One region of the Paenibacillus sp. UASWS1643 genome, then DNA from elsewhere that is predicted to be linked to it. Evidence: predicted binding sites of a transcription regulator. Region 1 holds the regulator's gene; each other region holds the start of a gene.

Region 1 (6,119 bases):
TCCAAATCGAAAGAAGATTTTTCGAAATATTAAGCGCTTACAATCAATCGAAAACAATAAGCAATAACTCCCTGCTTCCATTTAATGAAGTAAGTCAAAAAGAAATTGCTTTAGGACAATCTAAATACTAGTCATACTAGTATGTTAGTTATATTCTAATCCAGCTTCCCTCTAATTTCAATAAGTTTTAGTAAAAAAAATGGATATCTCTTTTAACAAGGTAATTTAGTCAACAAGCTCAAATAAAAAACATTGGTAACTTCAAGAACGACATCATCGTTCATTGAAGCTTCCAATGTTTCAGGGTGCTGAGGAAAGATGTTATAGCTGATCTGCTTAGAAATTAGCAATAAGCTGATTTAATTCCGATAAATGCGTTATTTCATGGTCTGGCGCATACGTTTCATTGTTGGTCTTATGCTCCCGGTTAATCCATACGGATTGGATGCCAGATGATAAAGCACCACGAATATCAGTCGTTAACTTGTCTCCAACCATCATGCTCTCTTCGGGTTTAACACCCAGTTTACTCAAAGCATGTTCAAATATCGACGGATCTGGTTTTCCTTTTCCGAAGTTACCCGAGATAATAATCTCATCAAAAAAAGGAGTCAATTCAGGTACACCATCCAACTTCTCTTGTTGCAAAGCAGGACAACCGTTTGTTAACAACAACAGTTTGTACTTTCCTTGTAACTGACGCAAGGTATCCATCGTTTCTTCGTATACATGAGGTCTGGATCTCCGTTCCACTCCAAACTGTGCGGCCAGTTGTTCAGCAAGATCATCCCGATCTATACCCAACTTCAACAAGCCACGACGCCAGGATTCTTTACGGTAAACTGGAGCAAGCTGTTCCAACTGACGGAACTCAGGTTGATCCCCACCAGTAAAGTTAGCCCAAAGACCTTCAAACGGATTGATTCCAATCATTTTAGTAAAAGGAAAGGTTTCATATGATTCATACAGTCCACGTGCCTCATTACGAACAGCTTCTTCAAGTTCTTCTGGTTTAACCCCAGTCTCTTGCGCTGCGATTAGACAAGTCTCATGAAAAGCTTCTCGAACACTACGCTCATCCCATAATAAAGTATCATCTAGGTCGAACAAAATCGCTTTTAATGCCATTCCGATCATCTACCCCTTTATGCAATAATTACTTTTCGACGGTTTCCACGGTGATCTGGTGTGCTTTTGCAAACTTCAGCAAACGTTCTGCAATCGCATCTGTATCGTAACGGTTCAATAACTTGGTGAACACCCATCTTTTCCCACGACTGTTATGTTCGATAACAACTGTACCTGGTTCAATTCTGAATTTGACAATATCGTCAACCCCAATTGAACGTTCACGATTACCCTTCGTCGTGATAATCCGATTACTGCTAATCTTGATGTATGGACGACGAAGCATGAAGATGACTGCCAAAAATACATAAAGCAGCATGGTCACCCAGTCCCAAGTTGTCATTGGAGCTTGCACAAGAAACGTGCTCATAAACAGATACAAAAAGGCGAGACCAATCAAAAATATAGGGAACAAAAGACTGCGTCCCTTAAAGACTTCTTCACCTGGTGTACCTGTGATTGGTTGACCACTTTTTTTGCGTTGCTGATTTAACTGCTTGGAATTTTTCTTAACCGTTCTCTCGAACGAACGCGACATGAGAATCCCCCTTATGTGTCTTTGTATCGGCTTACATAATTGCAAACCAACATTTCCCCCTATAAATTGCACACTCAAAATAACAGGAAGAAACCTAAATATCATAATGATATCATTAGGTTTCGTTAGTGTTTGAGTTTGCCTTGGTGGCCTTTGTCATTCTCATCATCAACAATCTCAATGGTATCCAGTTGTTGTCTGAAATTGCTGCGAATATTGCTCAAATAAATCTCTCTTAGCTCGGCACGTTCAGCAAGTTCTTCCTCCGACAATCCAGTGGACTTTTGCTTACGAGCCAATTCGTTAATGCGTGCTACCAGACTATCTATATCCAAGCTTGTCCCCTCCAAAAATACAAAGTCATATTAACTTTGCCATTATAAAGGCAGCTTGTCAAGCTGACACGCCTTAACACTCATTGATGTGCATTTTATTCTGCAAATTGCGGTAGAGTTAGTACTTGCCCCACTTGGATGGAAGTCGCTTGAAGTTGATTCACTTTCTTAATTGCTTCTATATAAATACGTGTATCCATATTCGTCGGTTTATGTTCCAAAGAAATACTCCATAATGTTTCCCCTTGTGAAACGGCTATCTTTCCTCCAGGCAGAACATCATTCTCATTGCCAGCAAATACAGTTAAAACAGTGCTGCATCCAATAAATATAATCAAAGAGGTAATGGCTACCTTTAACATCCATGAAAAAATCTTGAAGCGCGCTAGAACCTTCTTGTAGTTCCCTATTTTAGACTTCACCAGTTCCGAATTCATTGGTTCATAAATGCTTTGATAAGTAGAATATCTCATTAAATACCCGCCTCCAAACGTTTGTTCCTATCTGTTGAAATCAATATAACACGAACACTTGTTTTGTTCAATAGATTTTTAGAACAATTGTTCGCTTCTTTTTTGAAGGAGAAATTTCTTATTTCACTTCCTTTTGCAAAGCATTTGCAGTATTATGCTCTGACTTTTGGACAATTTCTGTTGTATAAGTTAAAAAACACTGATTTAATGCTATTTTATTTAGAACTTATGTTTGTACGAACGGAGGTTCTATGTTATAATTTTCCCAAACGTTACTAAAATGGGGTTGATACGGTATGTCGAAGATATCCAGCAGGCAGCAGGCTATTCTGGAGTTTATACGAAATGAAGTCCGGTTGAAGGGGTATCCTCCTTCCGTACGGGAAATTGGTGAAGCTGTTGGACTTGCTTCCAGCTCAACAGTACATGGACATTTGGATCGTTTGGAGAAAAAAGGTTTGATCCGACGTGACCCTACCAAGCCAAGAGCCATTGAGCTTTTGAGCCAGGAAGAATCTGAGCATTCTCATCAATTTGCTCATAGCGTTGCACGTATTCCTGTTGTTGGTAAGGTTACAGCCGGGGTTCCAATCACTGCAACCGAGAACATTGAAGACTATTTCCCTCTTCCTACACATTATGTAGGTGAACAAAAAGTGTTTATGCTTTCAGTAGTGGGAGATAGTATGGTGGAAGCTGGAATCGTTAATGGAGATTACGTTATTGTCCGTCAACAGCAAACTGCTGATAACGGTGATATCGTGGTTGCAATGACTGAAGACGATGAAGCTACAGTGAAAACGTTCTATAAAGAGAAAGATCATATTCGCCTTCAACCGGAGAATGCGACCTTCGAACCTTTACGATTGAAACATGTTAGTATTCTGGGTAAAGTCATTGGCCTTTTCCGAGATATTCATTAATATTTAACTTGAGTAACAAAACTAGATGTAATGAAATACGAAAGAGGTTGTCCTGATCAACAGGACAACCTCTTTTTTTCATGTTTATGTTATTTTTGCGGCTAATTATTCACTGCGTTTCAGAACACTCTTGTGATGCGAGAACACATCAAAGCTCTGTTGACCGTGATATGAGCCCATACCGCTCTCTCCTACACCACCAAACGGGAGATAGTGTGAAGTCATATGAGAAAGTGTGTCATTAATACATCCCCCACCGAAGGATACTTGATTCAGAACCTGATCCTGCAGTTGCTCATCCTGTGTGAAGAGATATAGCGCCAATGGTTTTGGCCGGCGAACAATCTCATCCAGTATAGGATTCAGGTCACTGTACGTAAACACAGGAAGAATTGGACCGAAGATCTCTTCTTGCATCACAGCTGATTCCCAGTTCACATCGCCAAGTACAGTCGGCTCAATGAGCAACTGCTCACGTACAGAACGTCCACCAATCAGCGTTTTGCCATCTGTGAGGAATCCCGACAACCGATCAAAGTTACGCGCATTGACAATGTGCGGGAAATCAGCATTCTGTAACACATCATCCCCAAATTTATCTTTGATCTCTGCGCCAATCAGACTGATCAATTCATCATGAACTTGTTCATGCACAAGCAAGTAATCCGGAGCAACGCAAGTTTGCCCTGCATTCAGGAACTTACCACGAACAATACGCTGGGCCACCAGCTTCAGATCTGCATCACTATGGACAATAGCAGGACTCTTACCACCCAACTCAAGAGTTACAGGAGTCAAGTGCTCCGCAGCTGCCTTCATCACAATGCGACCAACACCTGTGCTGCCTGTGAAGAAAATATAATCAAACTTCTCTTTCAACAATGCTGTACTGGCCTCAACTTCTCCTTCCATAACCGCAATATACTCCTGAGGGAAGATCTCCTGAATCAGATCATAAGTCAGACGAGATACGGCTGGTGTTAATTCAGAAGGCTTGATAACTGCACAGTTACCGGCTGCAATTGCTCCAATCAGTGGGCCAAAGGCCAGTTGGAACGGATAATTCCAAGGTGCAATAATAAGCGCCACTCCGTATGGTTCCGGGTAAATGGTACTCACCCCATCCGGCATAGCCGAATTGGTTGGGACTTGTTTGGGTGCAGCCCATTCCTGCAGGTGTTCTAATGCAAAATCCAGTTCACCCAGAACAATGCGAATTTCGGAACCGTAAGCTTCCGCCTCAGATTTGTTCAGATCAGCCCGAAGTGCATCTTGAATCCGTTGCTGATACTTTTCAATTCCTTTTCTAAGCTGTTGCAGCGCATTAATTCGGTACTCGATATTTTTAGTTTGTCCTGTATAAAAAAATGTACGTTGTTCTGTCACTAGTTGTTTTGCCTGATCCATAATAACATCTCCAATTAATTATTTAAAATTAAATTGTTAAAAATTTAATTAAAGTATACCTCTTTTATATGAAACTTTCAACATACAGTTGAAACATCCATGCTCCGCCTGATAGGATCCAAATGAAGCTGCACGCTCTAATTCACGGCAAATGGTCGAAGGATGTCTGCCCATTTCCTTTGCGATTGCTCGTCAGCTTTTGCCTTGCTGGTGTAGGATTTCTAGCTTGCTCCGTTCAACTATGCTAAGATGTCTGTAGCTCATGGCTGGATTCTCCTTGTGTGAATGTGGTGTAGGAATTTTCATTCTACATGAATCCAGCTATGGGCCCTTTTTTATTTATTTCCAGTAGGTGTCGCACTTCATATTACAATCCGTCTACACAAAAAAGAAATAACGTTCTATACACAACCCGTTCTCTCGACATGTGCCATCATCTCTTATCAGAAGTTTTCCCATCATTCCTACAGCTACCCATTCTGGACGCCCCAACCGAGAAACGTAAGTCTGTAAAGGATCATACTGAGGATTGATTAATGCTGTTTTCAACGTGTGTGATGGGACTGTAACCTGCCCGTTTCCATATTTTCATGGACGCTCTCCTCATTTCATTTAGTGTATCTGAGGTGGCTTCGAGTGACCAATTGGATTAGGAGGCTTTAAAGATATAAAAGGGGTTCTTAATAATTACATTAAGCTAATTCTGCAGAATATGAAGTTTAAAGCTTCACATAATCAATGGTTTGATGCAGCTCTGCCTTCTCCCTCTTCCAAAAACATTAAAATCTCTGAGGAACTCATCGAACTTATCCCTCAAATCGATGACCAAGGAGCACTTCGAAGCTCCCCCTCCAGCTTCGTTGTTAACTTTACCGCATACTTACTCTCCGTATAGGACTGATGCTTTCCATATAAAAGCTCGATCTTCCATAATGCCTCAACCGTATTTGGCATCTCGCTGTCCTGAACATCCGGCGCAAACCATCAAGACCCTAGAAAAGAAAAAAGACGACCCACCAATTCGAGTCGCCTTCATTCCAATTCAATGCCAGTTTAAAAAATCACGAAACGACCCAAACAGCTCCGTCAAAATATACCCCAAAATGGAGGGGAACTAGAGAAGCTGAAGAACAACTCTAAGTCATAGCTCACGTTTTTAAAACTTGATGATATGAACAAACACTCTACACAGCGACCTATTGTAAATCATCACCATAGGATATCATTATTTTAGCCCGGTATCGGTTAGTATTAATCCACATTTACAGGCTCGATCACTTCGAATAAAAATGGATTACCATTTAAATATTCTCTT
Region 2 (6,119 bases), 1.8 Mb from region 1:
CCTCTATAATGTTACAGAACATACGATTAACTGAAAGGGTGACTGGTTTGAGCTCAGAAAATTCATTTGATATCGTGTCCAAAATGGACTTACAAGAACTGACAAATGCCGTTACACAAACCGAGAAAGAAATTGGCACTCGTTATGACTTCAAGGGCAGCAAGAGCAGCCTGAAACTGGATAAGGATGCGTTAACGATCGTATCTGATGATGAGACCAAACTCAAGGCTGTCATTGACGTGCTGCAATCCAAAATGGCGAAGCGGGGTCTACCATTGAAAAACATCGATTACGCAAAGGTAGAGCCAGCGTCTTCTGGTACAGTCCGCCAGCGTTTGAATTTTAAACAGGGGATTGATCAGGACATCGCCAAGAAAATCAATATTCTTATTCGGGACTCCAAGATGAAAGTGAAGAGTCAGATTCAGGGAGACCAGCTGCGGGTAACTGGTAAGAGTAAAAATGATTTGCAAGCTGTCATGCAGCTGCTAAATGGTGCTAACCTACCTCTGGATTTGCAATATACAAATTTTAAGTAATATGGTCATTTTGTAGCTAAAGTGTTTTTTGACACGGTATTGGGCGTATATTATACTAAGTGTGCATTGCTGGCAGTCAAGCATCAAGTCCAGTCCTCATCGTTTGCTGACTTTGTGAAAAGCAGTACATCTTCTGGAAGTCACCGGAACGTTTAAAGCGGTTTTGCTTTTGAGCGGTTGACTTTATTTTTTGCGTTTCTACATAGTGGGATCATGTTAATCTGGATTGACATTGAAACTGTACATTTCATGTTCCGGATGATGATAACGGGATTATGATGATTGTTTGGAGTAATGGAGGATATGAGGGAGGGCGTCTTGTGAATTTACCCAACCGGATTACGCTTGCACGAATTTGCTTAATCCCTTTTTTGATGGTGTTCCTGCTCGTGGATTTTCCATTTTATCCAGAGCCGTTGCAGCTTGGAAGCTTTTCGCTTCCGTATAATCAACTGATTGCTGCTGTTATTTTTATCATCGCCGCAAGCACAGATGGAATTGACGGATACCTTGCGCGGAAAAATAACATGGTTACCAATCTGGGGAAACTGCTCGATCCACTCGCAGACAAGCTGCTGGTTACTGCAGTATTGATCTCGCTTGTGGAGATGGGCAAGCTGGATTCCTGGATTGCAGTTGTTATTATTAGTCGTGAATTTGCAGTTACCGGCTTGCGTCAAATTGCATTGCTTGATGGTTCGGTTGTTGCCGCCAGTGCTTGGGGCAAGCTGAAGACTGTAGTGCAGATTGTGGCGATTGTGCTGTTGCTGTTGAACAATTTCCCGTTTTCATACACGGGTATTCACGTCGATATTATTGCGGTATGGGCAGCAGCGCTTATTACCATCTGGTCGGGTATCGATTACTTTATCAAAAACAAAAATTTGCTTCATTTAACAAAAGCATAATGGTTTGTTCTTAAATGGGTAATCATGAAGGAAGCATTGGGTCAGGGGCAATAGGAAATTATCCTATTGCCCTTTGATCACTCACCACGTGTATAGGAGGATGCTCAATGAAGGCAGAAATCATTGCAGTTGGCACAGAGCTGCTGCTTGGACAAATCGTCAATACCAATGCCAGATACCTATCCCGTGAATTGGCTGCGATGGGGATCGATGTATATTTCCAAACGGTGGTTGGGGATAACCTGAACCGACTTAGTGAAGCTATTCGCATTGCGCAGAGCCGTGCAGACGTTATTTTATTTTCCGGTGGCATCGGACCTACCCAAGATGATCTGACCAAGGATGCGCTCGCAGCTGTTCTTAACCGAAAACTGCATACAGATCGAATGGCAATGGACAAAATTGAGAGCTTTTTCAGAGATCGTAATGTGGACATGACAGAGAATAACCGACGTCAGGCGATCGTTATTGATGGCGGAACACCTCTGGCCAATGAAACGGGCCTTGCGGCAGGAAATGCGATTTCTGACAATGACAAATATTATGTTGTGATGCCTGGACCACCTAAAGAGCTGATTCCAATGTTTGAACAGGAAGTCAAACCTTGGCTGTTCCAGCATGTACTCACAGAAGAGATGCCGATCTATTCCCGAATGCTCAAATTCGCAGGTATTGGTGAATCTGCTTTGGAAGATCGACTATTGGATCTGATTGACGCGCAGACAGACCCTACGATTGCTCCTTACGCGAGCGAAGGCGAAGTTACGGTACGTGTATCCACAAAGGCTGCGAGTGAGGGAGAGGCGAAGCTGAAGCTGGATGCGATGGAGGTTCAGATTCGGGAGCGTTTGACAGAACATCTCTACGCGAATGAGGATGTGCCTATAGAGTACACGATTGTAACCATGATGTCTGACATGGGGCTGACGCTCAGCGCTGCTGAGAGCTGTACAGGAGGGCTTGTCATGCAAAGTCTGACCTCTGTACCCGGAAGTGCGTCAATGCTCAAAGGTGGAATTGTTTGTTACTCCAATGAAATTAAAGAAAAGCTGCTGAATGTGCCTCATGATTATCTGGAAGGTGAAGATGCACCAGGGGCGGTAAGTCCTGAGGTTGCAAAAGTGCTTGCTGAGCAGATCCGCATGATTGGCGATGCTGATTTTGGCTTGGCTGTTACCGGTGTAGCTGGACCGGGATATTCGGAACGCAAACCACCCGGACTTGTCTTCATCGCTCTTGCTGAACGTGGAAAAGAAACGGAAATTCATGAGCTGCGTATTAATGGTAATCGCGAGACGGTTCGCATTCGTTCAGCCAAAGCGATTCTCTATCGTTTATGGCAAAAACTTGTGGCGATGGATTGATTAGTTAATAGCTTCGATTGCATTTACAGTTCCAAGCAAGTATAATTAAGGAAGACGGAAGAACCGTAGAATTAGGCTTTACAGCCTTGTTTACGGTTCTTTTTTCTGTTTAATGGAAAGTTTCCTTGAGGAAGAGGCGCCTCGGCCTTTACAAAAAAAACGAATGTATGTTCGAAAAAAAGCTTGGCAAACGTGTTAAAACAAGGTATCATTATCTTATAAACAGTAAAGGGTGTGAGCTTATTGTCAGACCGTCGTGCCGCGCTTGATATGGCGCTCCGTCAAATAGAGAAGCAATTTGGTAAAGGATCCATCATGAAACTGGGTGAGTCCACGCATATGAATGTGGAAATTATTCCCAGTGGTTCCTTGGCTTTGGATATTGCATTAGGAACAGGCGGCTTGCCTAAAGGCCGTATTGTTGAAATATATGGACCTGAATCCTCAGGTAAAACAACTGTCGCATTGCATGCGATTGCTGAAGTACAACGCGTTGGTGGACAAGCAGCATTTATCGATGCCGAGCATGCTCTTGATCCTCAATATGCAAGCAAATTGGGTGTTAACATTGACGAATTGCTTCTATCTCAGCCAGATACGGGTGAGCAAGGGCTGGAAATTGCAGAAGCTCTTGTGCGCAGTGGTGCAGTAGATATCGTTGTTATTGACTCTGTAGCCGCATTGGTACCAAAAGCAGAGATTGAAGGCGAAATGGGTGATTCACACGTAGGTTTGCAAGCGCGTTTGATGTCTCAGGCGCTGCGTAAATTGTCTGGTGCAATCAGCAAATCCAAAACAATCGCAATCTTCATCAACCAGCTTCGTGAGAAAGTCGGCGTTATGTTTGGTAACCCGGAAACAACACCTGGTGGTCGTGCTCTGAAGTTTTATTCCACAGTACGTCTGGATGTGCGTCGTATTGAGAGTATCAAATCAGGCAATGACATGATTGGTAACCGTACTCGTATTAAAGTCGTGAAAAACAAAGTAGCACCTCCGTTTAAACAAGCGGAAGTGGATATCATGTATGGTGAGGGTATCTCGAGAGAAGGCAGTATCATTGACATTGGTACAGAGCTGGACATCGTTAATAAAAGTGGTGCATGGTACTCATACGAAGGCGAACGTTTAGGACAAGGCCGTGAGAACGCAAAGCAGTTCATGAAAGAGCATAAAGATATTGCTGAAATCATTGAACAAAAAATTCGTGTAGCAAGTAACTTGACTACTGCAGTTCCTGCGCCAACTAGTGAAGAGCAACAAAAAGAAGCAGCAGAAGAACAAGAATTGTTTGAAATCAACGAGTAATCTCTCAAGTCCTCCCTTGTAGGGAGGATCCTGAGGGTGTTGCCCTCTGGATTCCGTAAACTTATCTGATTGAGCTTGGATCAATCTGGATAATGGATTGTAGTGGGTGTACTCGTGCTGCCTAACAGCCCCTGTCCCAATGGACAGGGGCTGTTAGCACGCTAACTGTGGAGTAAAGGCCGGGCTGAGTTCCCGGTCTTTTGTATTATTAGTGTTCTTTGTCTTCTTTGTCTTATGTGAAGATGTGCTTGGCGTAGTCAGAATGAAAATGTTATGAAAGGGGAGACCTGAATGGATCAACATGACGAGGACTTATATGAAGAAGCAGAACAGGACGGCCTATCCCAATTTCCGGACAACGAAGAACTTATTATTACACGTGTAGAACGAACGAAGAGCAGGCAAGCTCGCTATCGAATCACTTTTGGTATCCACTCCATTACGGTTCTTGAAGATGTGATGATTAAATACAGGATGACTCAAGGCAATACGTTTATGAAGAAGGATCTGGAAGAAATCATTGTAGCTGATGAGCGACAGCGGACGTATGCACAGTCTCTGCGCTTTTTGGAGCATAAGCCGCGAACACGCCATGAATTAAGTCAGAAACTTCGTCAAAAAGAGTTTGCTGCACCATTAATTGAAGAGACGCTGGATCGACTTGAGCGGGAGAAGTTAGTGGATGACGATCTATTTGCGAAGGAATGGACAAGACAGCGTATGGAGGGCAAGCGGAAGGGAAAACTGTGGATAAGGCAAGAGCTGCGTCAAAAGGGCATTGCCAATGATCTAATTGCTGAAGCACTGGAAGGTGTTAGTACGGATGCGGAATTTGAGACTGCTCTGAGTGCCGGACGCAAAAAATGGAATCAGGTCAAAGGGGACGTCAAAGCAAAGAAAAATAAAACGCTTCCCTTCCTAATGAGACGTGGTTTTTCAATGGATATGGTGCGCCGGGTCGTGAATTGTTTAATTGAAGAAGATGAGGCTGGGGACCCTGAAGATGACGAAGCGTTGTTATGGGATTAGCAGACTAGAGTCTCTATACTGCATTCTCTTGACAATTTCTTTCGTCAAATACTAAAATGGACATGAGTCTGTAAGAAATGGACAACCCTTTTTCCTTCCAAAAAAGCGGTTTCGGTTTCTTAAGATTTATACCATTCTTAATTATGGGTTCGCTGGAAACAGTGAATAGTACGTGGAAACATGTACATGTGAAATGAAAATCGGCGGGGGATCGCCGTGAGTATTCGTTATTCCCAAACATATGTAAGGTTTGAAAACTGCAAATTGACCCAAGGAATGCCTTGGAGGAACCAACGAGGAGGTGAACAGTATGAATCCTGCAATCACGATCGCTCTCGTTGTGGCCGCGCTAATCATTGGGTTCGGAGTAGGATATTTTATTCGCAAATCTCTTGCAGAGGCTAAAATCTCTAGTGCGGAACAAGCTGCCGTACAAATCGTGGAGAACGCGAAGAAAGAGGCAGAGGCACTGAAGAAAGAAACGGTGCTGGAAGCGAAGGATGAAATCCATCGCATTCGTGCTGAAGCTGAAAAAGACACTCGTGAACGTCGGAATGAAATTCAACGACAAGAAAGACGATTGTTGCAAAAAGAAGAGTCGCTGGATAAAAAATTGGAATCACTCGAACGTAAAGAAGAGCAAGTGGCTAACAAAGAGAAACGAATTGATGAGACTCAGCAGCAGATCGAAATGATTTACAAAAACCAGGTGACAGAGTTGGAACGTATATCCAACCTCACCATGGAAGACGCACGCAGTATCATACTGTCCAACGTAGAACAGGAAGTTCGTCATGAGACGGCTCAAATGATCAAGGACATTGAACAACAAGCGAAGGAAGAAGCGGACAAAAAGTCCCGCGAGATTATCACACTCGCCATCCAACGTTGTGCGGCTGACCACGTAGCGGAAACAACGGTATCTGTTGTTACTCTGCCAAATGAAGAAATGAAAGGCCGGATTATCGGTC
Region 3 (6,119 bases), on a different contig from region 1:
GCTTTGGTAAACGTAGCTACAAGCAAGCGATCCACACTGAAACCTTGGGAGGGATCTGCGATCTTGCGAATAATTCGTTCAACCAGTACAGCTGTCTTGCCTGATCCCGCCGCAGCGGCAACCAGAATGTCTTCTCCGCTTTCGGAGATGGCACTCCACTGGTCATCACTCCAGAAGCTTCCTTCCGGTTTTGGCATATTCGTCATGATGTTTCCCCTCCCTTGGTGTGAGATAACATATCCCAGATTTGCTGTTTACCCGGTTTGGACAACAGGTTGTATTCATTTCCTTCTATATTCTCATCAAACTGACATACAGGCTTATACGGACAGAACGTGCATGCCACTTCCTGTTGAATACGATAAGGCTCAATGGCCACATCCCCATCCGTAATCCGGGTACCAATCTCGCGGATATTACTGCGAACCGAAGCAAGCAGCGTATCCCATTGCTCTGGCGTAGCTACAGCGGCGCTGCTATAAAAGCTGCCATCTGCTTTAAGGGCAACCGGAATAATGGCTGAATACCCCTTATCCAGGGTGTTGTCCATTTGTGCGATTGCATCCCGGTCTGCCAGCAGCAAACCTTTCATTTTGAACCGTTTCAGCAGTTCTTGCCCTGCCTGCTCCGATGTCATGCCGTTTGCGGATTGTAACAGCGGGTTATGCACATGGAAATACAGCGTTCCTCCAGGCATCGCCGTTTCTCCAAGCCATTCCTCTGCAGCACTAAGCAGCACCTCCAGATAGGTGAGCATCTGCAATGACAGCCCATAGTACACTTCATGTAACTTGAGGTCCGTCTGGCTTGATTTATAGTCAATGACACGCAAGAGCAGACCATTCTCGCCTTCTGCCACATCCACACGGTCAATCCGACCCACGATCTCCATCACACATCCGTTCTCCAGTTCAAAACGCAGTGGCGGCAGTGTTTTATCCGGTCCAAAATCAAGCTCCAGCCCAATCGGTTCAAAACTTCCACGTCTGGACTGTTCACCGAGAATAACGGATGCCCGGCTAACAATGTCCTTCAATTTGCGGAAAATATAACCGTATCGCTTGGTGCTTAGCAAAATCTCCCCTTGCAGCTGTGGAGCAATCTGCTCCACCGTTTGCTCGGCTTCCTGACGGCATTGATCTGGAGTCAAACTGCCCCAACTACGATTTTCTTCGCGCAACCGCATAGCCAGCTGGCTTAGTGCAGCATGAAACAGCTGTCCGATATCAGGAGCCTGAAGGCGGTACAATTGCCGTTCTTTGAGACGCAGCCCATGCGAGGCAAAATGGGAGAACGGACAAGCTACGAACCGCTCCATTCGTGAGACACTCGTCCTTACCTCTGTGCCATACAGTCTGCGACTGGTGGCTGTACGTAGTGGTAATGCTCTATTACGATAAAAGATCGATCCCATCAACCGCTCCAGCTGAGGTCTGCTTGTCTCTCGAGATACATGCCAATTGTAGACCACCCACCACATTTCAGGAATGTCTTCTCCGCGGCGCCATTTGCGCAATTGTCCAATGAGCGTTGACAGACTCTGACCCGGATGGGTGACATAGGACCAATGCGCTTCTTCTGAGTTCGCAACCGGTGGTTGAGCGAGCAATGGCTGTTCTTGTAGACCAAACATTTTCCGTACATGGCGGACAATCTCGGAAGGAAGCAGTGCTTTTCCCTCATCATCAGCAACCGGGTAACTCAGCCACAACTGGCTGCTTGCCGCTGTAAGTGCCGTGTAGATCAGAAAACGTTCATCCAGCATCTGCCTTGTTGCACCTGGTCCAAGCGCCATGCCACGTTCCGCCAGTAACGCTCTCTCCAGTTCCGTTAATACGCCATCATCCTGAGGTACGGCGGGTAATTCACCATCAACGGCGCCAAGGATAAATACGTATTTGATGTCCTGAAGGCGTGTACGGTCCATGGAACCGACCAATACCTGATCAAGTGCTGGTGGTACCAGACCCAGCTTCAGTTCCGTCAATCCGGTCTCAATCATCCCGGCAAACAGAGTGATATCCAGCCGTTCATTCCCCATCATATCGACCATCTGATCCAATAAATCCAGCACAGCTCCCCACATCTGCCGATGTTCTCTCGACCGTTCGGGGTCACCTTGAGACTTAGCTTCAGCAGACATGTTCTCCAGCTTCCATGGGATCTCAGCATCTTCCAGCAGTCTGTATAGTGCCTCGCACTGGGCTTTGGCTGTCTTTGCCTTTTTCATTCGTTTCTCAAAAACACCCAAGGAATCTGTAATGACCGTTCGGCAGCTCTCCATTAAAGAAAGCATTTGGTCCCGTCCTCGACTACGGCCATCCTGACCGTTGTCTTCCAGCGACAGGCTTGGTACATACTTCCACGGTTTGCCGTCAGTCCAGCGATACCCGTGAATACCACAAGCCAGTACATAATTCTCAAGCTGGTCCATATCTTCACGAGTGATGGAACCATCACGCGGAAGCAGCAGATCCGTTTTGACACAGCGAAATACATCCTCGTAACGCCAGTGGCGCCGAACAATATCCAGTGCGGAACGGATAAACTCGGATAATGGATGATGAAGTTCATTTCTTCTGCGGTCAAGAAAGACGGGTACGTCATAATCCCTGAATAGAGGTTCAGCTATATCAGCGTAGGTATCCAACTGACGAACAAGTACCGCCATATCCCGGTAACGCGCACCTTCGTTTTGTGCCAGGCGCCGCATCTCACGCAGTGCCCCCTCCATCTCAGCTCGTCGGTTCTCCGCTGCAACCAGTCGGATTCCGGAATCAAGGCCTTCACTTTTCCAACGAATTGGACGGTCGAAACCAGCCTCCAGATGAGCAAGTCCCGGACGATCCTTGTATCTCGGTGGAATCTCCGAATCTAGCACGGTTATATCGCTCCGTATACCCAGTTCGTCAGCCATCCCTTTCAAGCGCGCATAGGCACTTGCCGTGGGATAGAACAGTTCCAGTTCTCCAGGCAGTGCGCCGTGATCATAAGGACGATCCAATGTCAGTGCAATCGTCACGGAAGAGGACTGCAACATCAATCGACCAATCACACTCATCTCCTGTGGCGTGAATCCCTGAAAACCATCAATCCAGATCTGGGCATCCTGCAGCAATGCACTTTCCGACAAACGATCTGTCAGCTCGGTCAACGTGTCTTCATCATCAATATATAAATTGGTCAGTTCTTGTTCAAAGTCACGATATATCAGATTCAAGTCATGCAACTTGTCCTCCAAAATTGGCGAAGTGGATGAGGTATTCCCTCCAGACAGCCCTTCTTCCAGCAATGATGGATCAACTTCATAACGCTTAAATTCACTATATAAGTTATTTAATTCCCCTATAAACCCCAGCTGGCTGCCGGATGCACCAAACAGCTTTAATTCTTCCTTACGGCGCTGGATTACTTTGTAGAGCAGCATCTTTTTGCCTTCGGCTCCGATCGGAATACGAGCGGAACCGCCGGCTTCCTGCATTACGCGGTAGGCTAAGCGGCGAAAGCCGAGTACTTCTGCACGCATGGTACCTTTAATTGCTCCAGAAGACACCAATGCCTGCTCTGTTCGAAAGGAACTCTGTTCCGGCACGAGTAAAATCAAAGGGTTACCTTGCGGTTCTTGTTGAAGCAGGGATGTAATTTCCCGGGTAATCAGCGAGCTTTTGCCGCTGCCTGCCCGGCCAATAACAAAACGAACGGACATGTCTAATCCTCCAAACCACACGTACAAGATTTTAATTCCCAGTATAACATATCTGACTTGGTTCGGAACATACGTTTGCCACTATCCGGTAAAACCGGAGATCATCTCCGTTAACACAGCAAGACAGCAAAAAGCCCGCAGCTAGCACACTGTGGACTTTTGACTTGATCTATAGATTAAATTAAAGATAATTTACACTTGCCACTCCGATGACAGAACAACCCTCCGATCGCTGTTATTCCCAGATTTTCTTGATTCAATTTTAAAAAGTGAAAAAATCCGAGAATAAAGGCGAAGATTATGCTTTCGAAGCAGCTTTCCTTCAGAAAGCTTTTAGCTCCACATCTTCAGGTTATTTCTGTCCTCTACGTTCTCGTGTAAATCTTTAGTCCAATCTATACAGTTAAATTAGAACGGAAATCATACCGATTAATTCTTTTTACTGCGCACTTCGAAAATAGCAAATTTCAGGTAATGTCCTTCATCCACGCCCAAAATTTGCGGATGATCCTTACCGGCTGCCTTCCAGTCGATTAGACGCAGCACTTTTCCTGCATCTTCTGCTGCATCGGCAATCGTATCCAGGAAAAGGTCAGGACGCATGTGATACGAACAGCTGGCTGTTACCAAATATCCGCCCTCATTAACCAGTTTCATTCCTTGCAGGTTGATATCCTTATATCCACGGCATGCACCTTTAACTGCTGATTTCGTTTTGGCAAATGCAGGAGGATCAAGGATGACTACATCAAATGTTTTACCGCCAGCTGCCAGCGCTTTGGATGTATCCACTTTCTGTTCGCCTGCACGCGCACGTGCGGTACGTTCATCCAGCCCCTTCACTTGTTCACGCAAGTACTGGAATGCATCAGCAACTACGAATTCGACCCGGTCGGTGAAACCGTTCAGCTCCACATTTGTTCGTGCACTCTCAATGGCATGCTCCGAAATATCAAGACAAGTCACTTTTTTGGCTCCATACTTGCAAGCATTCAACGTAAAGCTTCCCGTGTGTGAGAAACACTCCAGTACGGTGGCACCGTCCCAATAAGGGAATGTAACTACCTTACCGCTTTTATTCACAGGCAACAGCTGCTCTGTGCCATCCTGCTCGGTCGTTTGTAGTGTGATTCCACTCTTGTAGCCCCAACCCTTCATGAGCGGTTCGATGGCAGCACGATTCTCGCGTTGGTCGAAGAAGTAACCTGTCTTCTGCCCTTCCACAATATCCACTTTAATGAGTAATCCATTTTCTGTAACTGTGACATGCCGTGGGCACTCTCCGTACAGTGGACCTTTGGTCTGCTCCAAACCTTCGAGTTCACGAATCGGGACATCACTGCGCTCATATATACCTTCCGGCTGCATCACTTCAATGAGTGCTTGTACAATGGCTTCACGGCAACGATCCATACCAAGTGTAAGCAACTGTACAACGAGGATGCTACCGAACCGGTCAACGATCAATCCTGGCAGAAAATCAGCTTCGCCATAAACGAGACGGTATGCCTCTCCATCCTGGATAAAACGTTCCCGATGACGCAAGCAATCGCGGAAACGCGCTGCAAAGAACGCCGTATCCATCTGTTCAGACTCCAAGGGTTGATACGCTACAACTCTTACAGTGATCTGAGATGCGGGATTGTAATATCCTGTCGCCAGATAGCGACCTTGATGATTCAATACATTGACCAGATCTCCCGGCTCAGGGTTTCCGTCAACAGAGGCAATTTCGTTGTTAAATATCCATGGATGTGCATGTTCAAGCCGCTTTTTGCGACTGCGTTCGAGTGTAACTGATGGCAAGGTAGATCCACTTCCTTTAATTTAATAGTTCAAAAGATAGGTTTGGTTCGGCGCGTAGGTGGCGTTTCGGTCACGAATCGATCTTCCGATCGCTGTTGTCTCCAGATTTTTTTGATTCCCTTTTTTAAAGGGAAAATCCGGAGACAAAGGCGCACGCTTCGCTTCTTCGGTAACAATTTCGTCTTCTTCGCTACGTTTGCACGAATCACCGTATCTTTCGAATTGGGGCGGGTAATTTAGACGCTTCAGCCGCCGATTGGTACTTTGGTCGCTTTAATTAAATGATGTAACGGTTACGGATTGGTTCTGAGCGTTGCTATTCTTTTTTGAGACTCACCTAATCAAAAAAGTCTTAAACAACCGCCACATACACGTGCTACTCGCTTCTTCAGATTCCAATCCGTCCCATCCACTACGCTTGCACGAATCACCGTATCTTTCGAAATGGGGTGCGGCAATTGAAATACTTGAATTGTGGGAGGCTGGCTTCCCTCTGATTTCCTTTAGGCTTGTCATGGTTGTCTCTATTTACTCATAGGATGAGGTAAGGAACCGGACGGAAGGAATGATGTTTCTATGTTTAGAGATGTGATATTGCCCCTGCTGT
Region 4 (6,119 bases), on a different contig from region 1:
GCTTCGGAAACATCTCGGTCATGCCTGGCGCCGTCTCTCCGAGAATATTATTTGGAAATGGCTGAGCCATTTGCGTTACACTCTTGGGCCAAGCGTCATTTTTTTTGCGATAAGCAACAATTGCACTTGATAATGATGCAGCGGCTTCCTGCTTCGCGGTCCACGCCATAGCCATCTTTTTGATCTTCGGCGTGACTTCTGGAGGTTCACAGTTACACTGCTTGGCATCATAACTCTGTGCAGTTAGTTTCCCGCTTGTGTTGGTTTGTACTATGTATTTCACAGGCATATTTCGCTTCCATAAAGACCATCCATCCGAGGTTTGCATACCCAGTACAGCCGAAGTCTCTATTTTCGGGCCAGACCCGGACCAGGCAGCTGCAAGCGCAGCCTCCCCATGGTTGCCTCCACCAAATGCCGCAGCGGTGAACACATTACTTGGCGCAATGGATGCAGTCCCAACCTGTTTATCCGCTTCTACAGGCGCTGCGATATCCTCTGTGGATTCCAATGCTGCTGACAGTGCGTCGGCCGCTTCACGACTGAAACCCGGAGCGTCCGCAGGTGGCAGACCTGCCAGCACAAGCAGCATGAACAACGTAAGCCACATTTTGCGTCTACGTTGTTTTTTCTCTTTTTGCTCAGACATTTCCACCAGTTTGTCCTGATAGTCCACCCAGATGTCAGCAGGAGCTTTACTACGTTCAAATGCCTCGTAAACCTCGCCCGCTTGCTGAAAACAATAATTGGCTTTGGCCTCCTGCCCTTCGCCCAAGTACTCCTTTCCAAGCAGATACCAGGCCATTTTATTGTCGGGATGTTTCTTGACATATGTTCTTAGATGAGTATTTTGCATCCGATCCTCCACTATTTCGCCTTTTTCCTTATATCATTATATATCGGCATAACCAAGCGTTGAATCCATAGGACTTGAGTACCCGGTGGGAAAAAGGGTTTTCGACAATAATCGTCCTTGATTCGCAGGTCATAAGATCACAGTTAAATGAAGACAAAAAAAGCACCTTCCCTTGTCGTAAAGACAAAAGAAAGTGCTCTATGTTCATGTTAGAAATACTTAGCCTTCTTTATTGAAAGGCTCGTCCGCTACTTTGATTGAATCTGTAGGGCAGCCATCGCATGCATCCTGCATATCGTCAAACAAGTCGTCTGGAATAGCTTTGACACCCTGGTTAGCATCGCCGTCAAAGATAACTTCAGCCAAACCTTCATCATCATAATCGTAGATGTCTGGAGCCGTTGCTCCACAAGCGCCACATGCGATGCATGTGTCTTTTTCAACCCAAGTATATTTACTCATTTACATTCTCTCCTCCTAAAATTCGAAACGTACAGTGTTTTTATCTAGAAACATATTAATACAAAGTAAGGATAATTACAAATCATTTTGCAACCACAAGTCTCTATTATCCCTTATTTAATCAAGACTTTGCAAGTTATCTTTTTGCAGGGAAGTACCGCGCACTTTATGATTCCGAAGCAGCACGGAAGGATCGTCTCCAAGCATGCCTGCGGTGACAACAGCATTCTCACCAAATTTATCACGTAACTGATCCATAATCCGAATCAGATTGTCCTTCTTGGGCTTCTGCTCATATTCAAACAAGTCCATCTGCACAGCGGATTCTTCTCTTGGAATCAGGTTCTGAAGTGTCACACCCAGCATGCGTACAGGCTTGCCACTACCCCAATGCTTCTCAAATAGTTTACAGGCCTCACGGTATATGACCGTTGCATCCTCCGTAGGAACTTCCATTAGACGTGATCGGGTGATTGTCTTCATATCCGGTGTGCGGATCGTAATCTGAATACCCTGGCTGAACATTTCGTGCTTGCGCAATCTTCTGGCTACCTGGTCACTTATATTGAGGAATACCCGATGAATCTCATTCATATCCGATACATCCGCCGGTAAAGTGGTTGTATGTCCAATGGATTTATTGGCTTCCCGTTCCGCGTGAACTGCGGAATGGTTAATGCCATTCGCAGAATTTTTGAGCCATGCTCCATTAACTCCGAATAGTTCGGTCAACATGTTCTCATCCGACTTGGCCAATTGACCAATCGTTTCAATGCCCAGTTTTTTCAGCTTTTCAGCCGTTTTTTTGCCAATGCCAAACATCTCGTTACATGGCCTGTGCCAAAGAATCCGGGGTACGTCCCTCATACGTAAAATGGAGATACCGTTCGGTTTTTTCAGATCCGAAGCCATTTTTGCCAATAATTTGTTGGGTGCAATGCCAATGGAACATGGCAGCCCCAATTCATCCTTGATTCTACGCTGAATGCTCTCCGCAATCTCCATTGGATTCCCGAATTGCCTTGACCCTGTAATATCAAGATAACATTCATCAATGGACGTTGCCTCAAGTTGAGGGGTATAACTATACGCAATCTGCATGAAAGCTCTTGAATATTGACGATATAAATGAAAATCAGGACGAATCACAATGAGATCAGGGCACTTTTTCAAGGCTTGGTGGACAACCATACCTGTTGAGATGCCTCGATTACGAGCGGCATATGAGCAGGTTACAATTACACCCTTTCGCAGTTCACTGCTGCCCGCAACGGCCGTTGCTTTTCCTCTATATAAATCTGGTTCCTCGGCTTCATGTACAGAGCAGTAGAAAGCATTCATATCGACATGCAGAATCACCCGTCCGGCTGTAGGGTAGTATTGATCCACATTCGCTGGAGGATTGCCGTCTGAAGACATCATGAACCCCCGCCCTTTCTTGCACACTAATTAATGAAACGAATTTCTTTCTTCTATAGTATATCAAACCCGTTATGTTAATTCAGTCACGAACATTTATTTTCTGCGAGATCTGATCAGAGACCGAATAATTAACCAGCCTACACTCACAAAAAGTATCAAAGTGATCAGGGCAATAACTGTATTTTCCCATACAAAAGTCAAAAATTAACCCTCCTTTTCTTCCATATATTCCAATTGAAACTCAATAATAGATTATAACATACATCCGGATTATGATTACCTTCCTTCTTTTTTCTCTAGAATCCGTTAATTGTTACATGAAACTGCGATTTCTATGTAGCATTTGGCTATAATGGTGCTATAATAATTAATTATACAAATTGACGACTTTAGGACAAATCAGCGCACCCAGTTTAACACAGTGTAGCGTTGCCGAATCGAAGGATTCGTCCACTAACGTACTTAACAGCTTTTCCCAACTTACAATCCAATCTTTTAAAAGAGCGCTTTATCTCAAAGGAGGATCTTCATGTCAAAGGCCATTTCCATCTTCGATACGACTTTACGTGACGGCACACAAGGGGAGGGTGTCAGCTTATCGGCAGACGACAAACTCAAAATTGCCAAGAAGCTTGATGACCTGGGTGTCCATTATATTGAAGGCGGAATTCCCGGCAGCAATACCAAGGACATTGAGTTTTTCAAAAGAGTCAAGGAATTAAACCTGAACGCAAAGGTTGTTGCTTTTGGCAGTACCCGCCGAAAAGGCAGCGTCGCTAGTGAAGACGCCAACCTGAAGCGCATGATCGAATCTGGTGCTCAGGCTGCAACTTTAGTCGGTAAATCATGGGACTTCCATGTGCATACCGCTTTGCAGACTACATTGGAAGAAAATTTGTCCATGATCTATGATTCCATCGCCTATCTGAAGCAGAATGGTATGGAAGTGATCTTTGATGCAGAACACTTCTTTGACGGATTCAAACATAACCCGGAGTATGCTCAAGCTGTTTTGACCAAGGCTCACGAGGCAGGAGCGGACTGGCTCGTCATGTGTGATACCAACGGCGGGACGATGCCAAACGAGGTACACGAGATCGTATCCACACTTCATAGAAGCCTGCCTCACGCACATCTCGGCATCCATACACATAATGATTGTGAACTGGCTGTGGCCAACACACTCAGCGCTGTACAAGCCGGAGCCCGTCAGGTGCAAGGTACAATGAACGGTTATGGAGAGCGTTGTGGTAACGCCAATCTCGCATCCATTATCCCGAACCTGCAACTGAAACTTGGCTATGAATGTGTTACTGAGGATTCCATGAGACAACTTACAAACGTGGCTCGTTATGTTAGCGAGATTGCCAATGTGAATATGCCGATTAATCAGCCTTATGTCGGCAATGCTGCTTTTGCTCACAAAGGTGGGATTCACGTCTCTGCCATCCTGCGGGATTCACGTACCTATGAACATATCGTCCCTGAACTGGTCGGTAACAAACAACGTGTGCTGGTCTCGGAACTTGCCGGACAAAGTAATATTGTATCCAAAGCGCAGGAACTGGGGCTTGAGTTCGATCCAAGCAGTGCCAATTCACGTCAGATTATTGAGAAGATCAAAGATCTGGAGCATCAGGGTTATCAGTTCGAAGGTGCAGATGCTTCGCTTGAATTGTTAATTCGTGAAGCGAACGGTGACATGAAAGAATTGTTCACTTTTGAATCATTCAAAATGCTTGTGGAGAAAACGGCGGGGAAATCCGTTGTTTCTGAAGCTTTTGTCAAACTTAATGTAGCTGGAACAAGTGTTTATACCGCTGCTGAAGGTAACGGTCCGGTGAACGCACTCGATAATGCGCTTCGGAAGGCATTGGTACAATACTTCCCTTCACTTGCCAACATGCATCTGTCGGACTACAAAGTGCGTGTACTGGATGAGAAAGATGCCACCGCCGCTAAAGTTCGTGTATTGATCGAATCCAAAAATACGGAGAACACATGGAACACTGTTGGTGTATCCGAGAACGTAATTGAAGCAAGTTGGGAAGCCCTCGTTCACAGTTTCCGCTATGCATTGCTTCAAGAAAAATTGCAGGATGAGCCGGGCACACTCCCTATTCCTGCTCATGGGATAAGCAACCACTAATAACCCATATTTCCCGGAAAATAAAAAGAAGCCTCTGTACCCATGATTCATGGATGCAAAGGCTTCTTTCTTTGCAGAAAATTAATTCGTAATTAACTTTTTAATCTTACGCTCCAACTCTTTCTCGGGTAATATACCCAGAACAATCTCCTGTATAACTCCTCTGGAGTCAATCAGAACATTCGTTGGAAAAGCCACCCCATTGTATTGAGCATACACAGTCCCCTTCTCATCCAAGGGAATAGGGAAATTCAGTTGGTACTCATCCACAAAAGCTTTGGCATCTTTGAGTTTATCGTATGATGTTACATTAACCCCATACATGTCAAGCTTATCCTTGTATTTCGCGGCCATTCTATTCAGCTCTGGGGCTTCCTGCTTACACGGCTCACACCAGGATGCCCAGAAACTGACGAACGTGGCCTTATCTTTGGCACCGCCCACACTGTACGTCTTCCCATCCATTGCTGTCAGAGAAAAAGCAGGTGCCAGAAGACCCGCACGTGGTCCCGTCTCTGTAGGCATGGGTTCTTCCTGCTTAAAGACGGCTGCAATGCCGTCACCCGCATTCTGGGCCAGTGCAATACCAACCAGCAAGACAACACCAAGGAGTATGTATATGTTTCGTTTCATAACCCGCCACCCTTTTATATAATTAGCCTGTTGAAACTAAAACCGCAATTTCTGCACATGCTAAGTGTTTATCACGCTCTATGACAGTTCACCAGAACATGATTCCCAAATGTTCTCTTTATTATTGTACCCTTTTCCTTTAAAATTTTACAATCCGGAATACAGAAAATAAAATGAAAAAGGACTCCTGCCTAAGCAGGAGCCAAAGAGAGAGGGGTGAATACAAATGGCAGCACTTCACGGGCAGCAAAACGCCTTCTACATCCCTTCTTCCGTAGAACAAGAGATGTCAAAGCACATGTTCCTTTCGCTGCCGCAAGAAGCCTGCGGGGTTATGCTGGGTGAAACCGCAGCGGGCGGTATACGAATCAGTCGGTTTCAGCCCATTCGTAACGTAGCACCTGACCCGCTGCACCATTTTACTCTGGACGATGCCGAATGGATTCGGTGCGTACTTTCCGAACCTAAGCTCATTGGTATCTTCCATTCTCATCCGCAGACCAGGCCTGTTCCTTCCTTAGAGGACTTGCAAGCTCTCCCGGCCTTCGCCGGCTTGCTTCAGATGTACCTCATCGGCTCACCCGACCAAACAAGCGG

What was found. The regulator LexA, encoded in region 1, represses DNA repair genes until DNA is damaged. The targets are predictions, from matches to a motif close to CGAACATATGTTCG.
Region 2: the regulator LexA is predicted to act here: its motif matches at 2,972-2,985, upstream of recA (recombinase RecA).
Region 3: the regulator LexA is predicted to act here: its motif matches at 3,771-3,784, upstream of addB (helicase-exonuclease AddAB subunit AddB).
Region 4: the regulator LexA is predicted to act here: its motif matches at 2,827-2,840, upstream of FE296_RS04640 (DNA polymerase IV).

The regions. Positions count from the first base shown of each region.
Region 1 is NZ_VXKZ01000115.1:48,869-54,987, reverse strand. It holds gene FE296_RS24885 (HAD family hydrolase) at 337-1,128, opposite strand; gene FE296_RS24880 (hypothetical protein) at 1,157-1,666, opposite strand; gene FE296_RS24875 (DUF896 domain-containing protein) at 1,792-2,001, opposite strand; gene FE296_RS24870 (LysM peptidoglycan-binding domain-containing protein) at 2,097-2,474, opposite strand; gene lexA (transcriptional repressor LexA) at 2,771-3,397, shown strand; gene FE296_RS24860 (aldehyde dehydrogenase) at 3,503-4,804, opposite strand; partial or broken gene FE296_RS34215 (helix-turn-helix domain-containing protein) at 4,907-5,068, opposite strand; partial or broken gene FE296_RS24850 (peptidase G2 autoproteolytic cleavage domain-containing protein) at 5,183-5,359, opposite strand; gene FE296_RS24845 (phosphotransferase enzyme family protein) at 6,056-6,119, opposite strand, start outside.
Region 2 is NZ_VXKZ01000115.1:1,818,725-1,824,843, reverse strand. It holds gene FE296_RS32140 (YajQ family cyclic di-GMP-binding protein) at 48-539, shown strand; gene pgsA (CDP-diacylglycerol--glycerol-3-phosphate 3-phosphatidyltransferase) at 860-1,447, shown strand; gene FE296_RS32130 (competence/damage-inducible protein A) at 1,555-2,811, shown strand; gene recA (recombinase RecA) at 3,055-4,119, shown strand; gene FE296_RS32120 (regulatory protein RecX) at 4,411-5,148, shown strand; gene rny (ribonuclease Y) at 5,459-6,119, shown strand, end outside.
Region 3 is NZ_VXKZ01000104.1:6,344-12,462, reverse strand. It holds gene addA (helicase-exonuclease AddAB subunit AddA) at 1-206, opposite strand, end outside; gene addB (helicase-exonuclease AddAB subunit AddB) at 203-3,706, opposite strand; gene FE296_RS10760 (class I SAM-dependent rRNA methyltransferase) at 4,136-5,512, opposite strand; gene FE296_RS10755 (Na/Pi cotransporter family protein) at 6,089-6,119, shown strand, end outside.
Region 4 is NZ_VXKZ01000095.1:7,324-13,442, forward strand. It holds gene FE296_RS04630 (L,D-transpeptidase) at 1-856, opposite strand, end outside; gene FE296_RS04635 (ferredoxin) at 1,076-1,318, opposite strand; gene FE296_RS04640 (DNA polymerase IV) at 1,436-2,737, opposite strand; gene cimA (citramalate synthase) at 3,270-4,889, shown strand; gene FE296_RS04650 (TlpA disulfide reductase family protein) at 4,971-5,522, opposite strand; gene FE296_RS04655 (M67 family metallopeptidase) at 5,749-6,119, shown strand, end outside.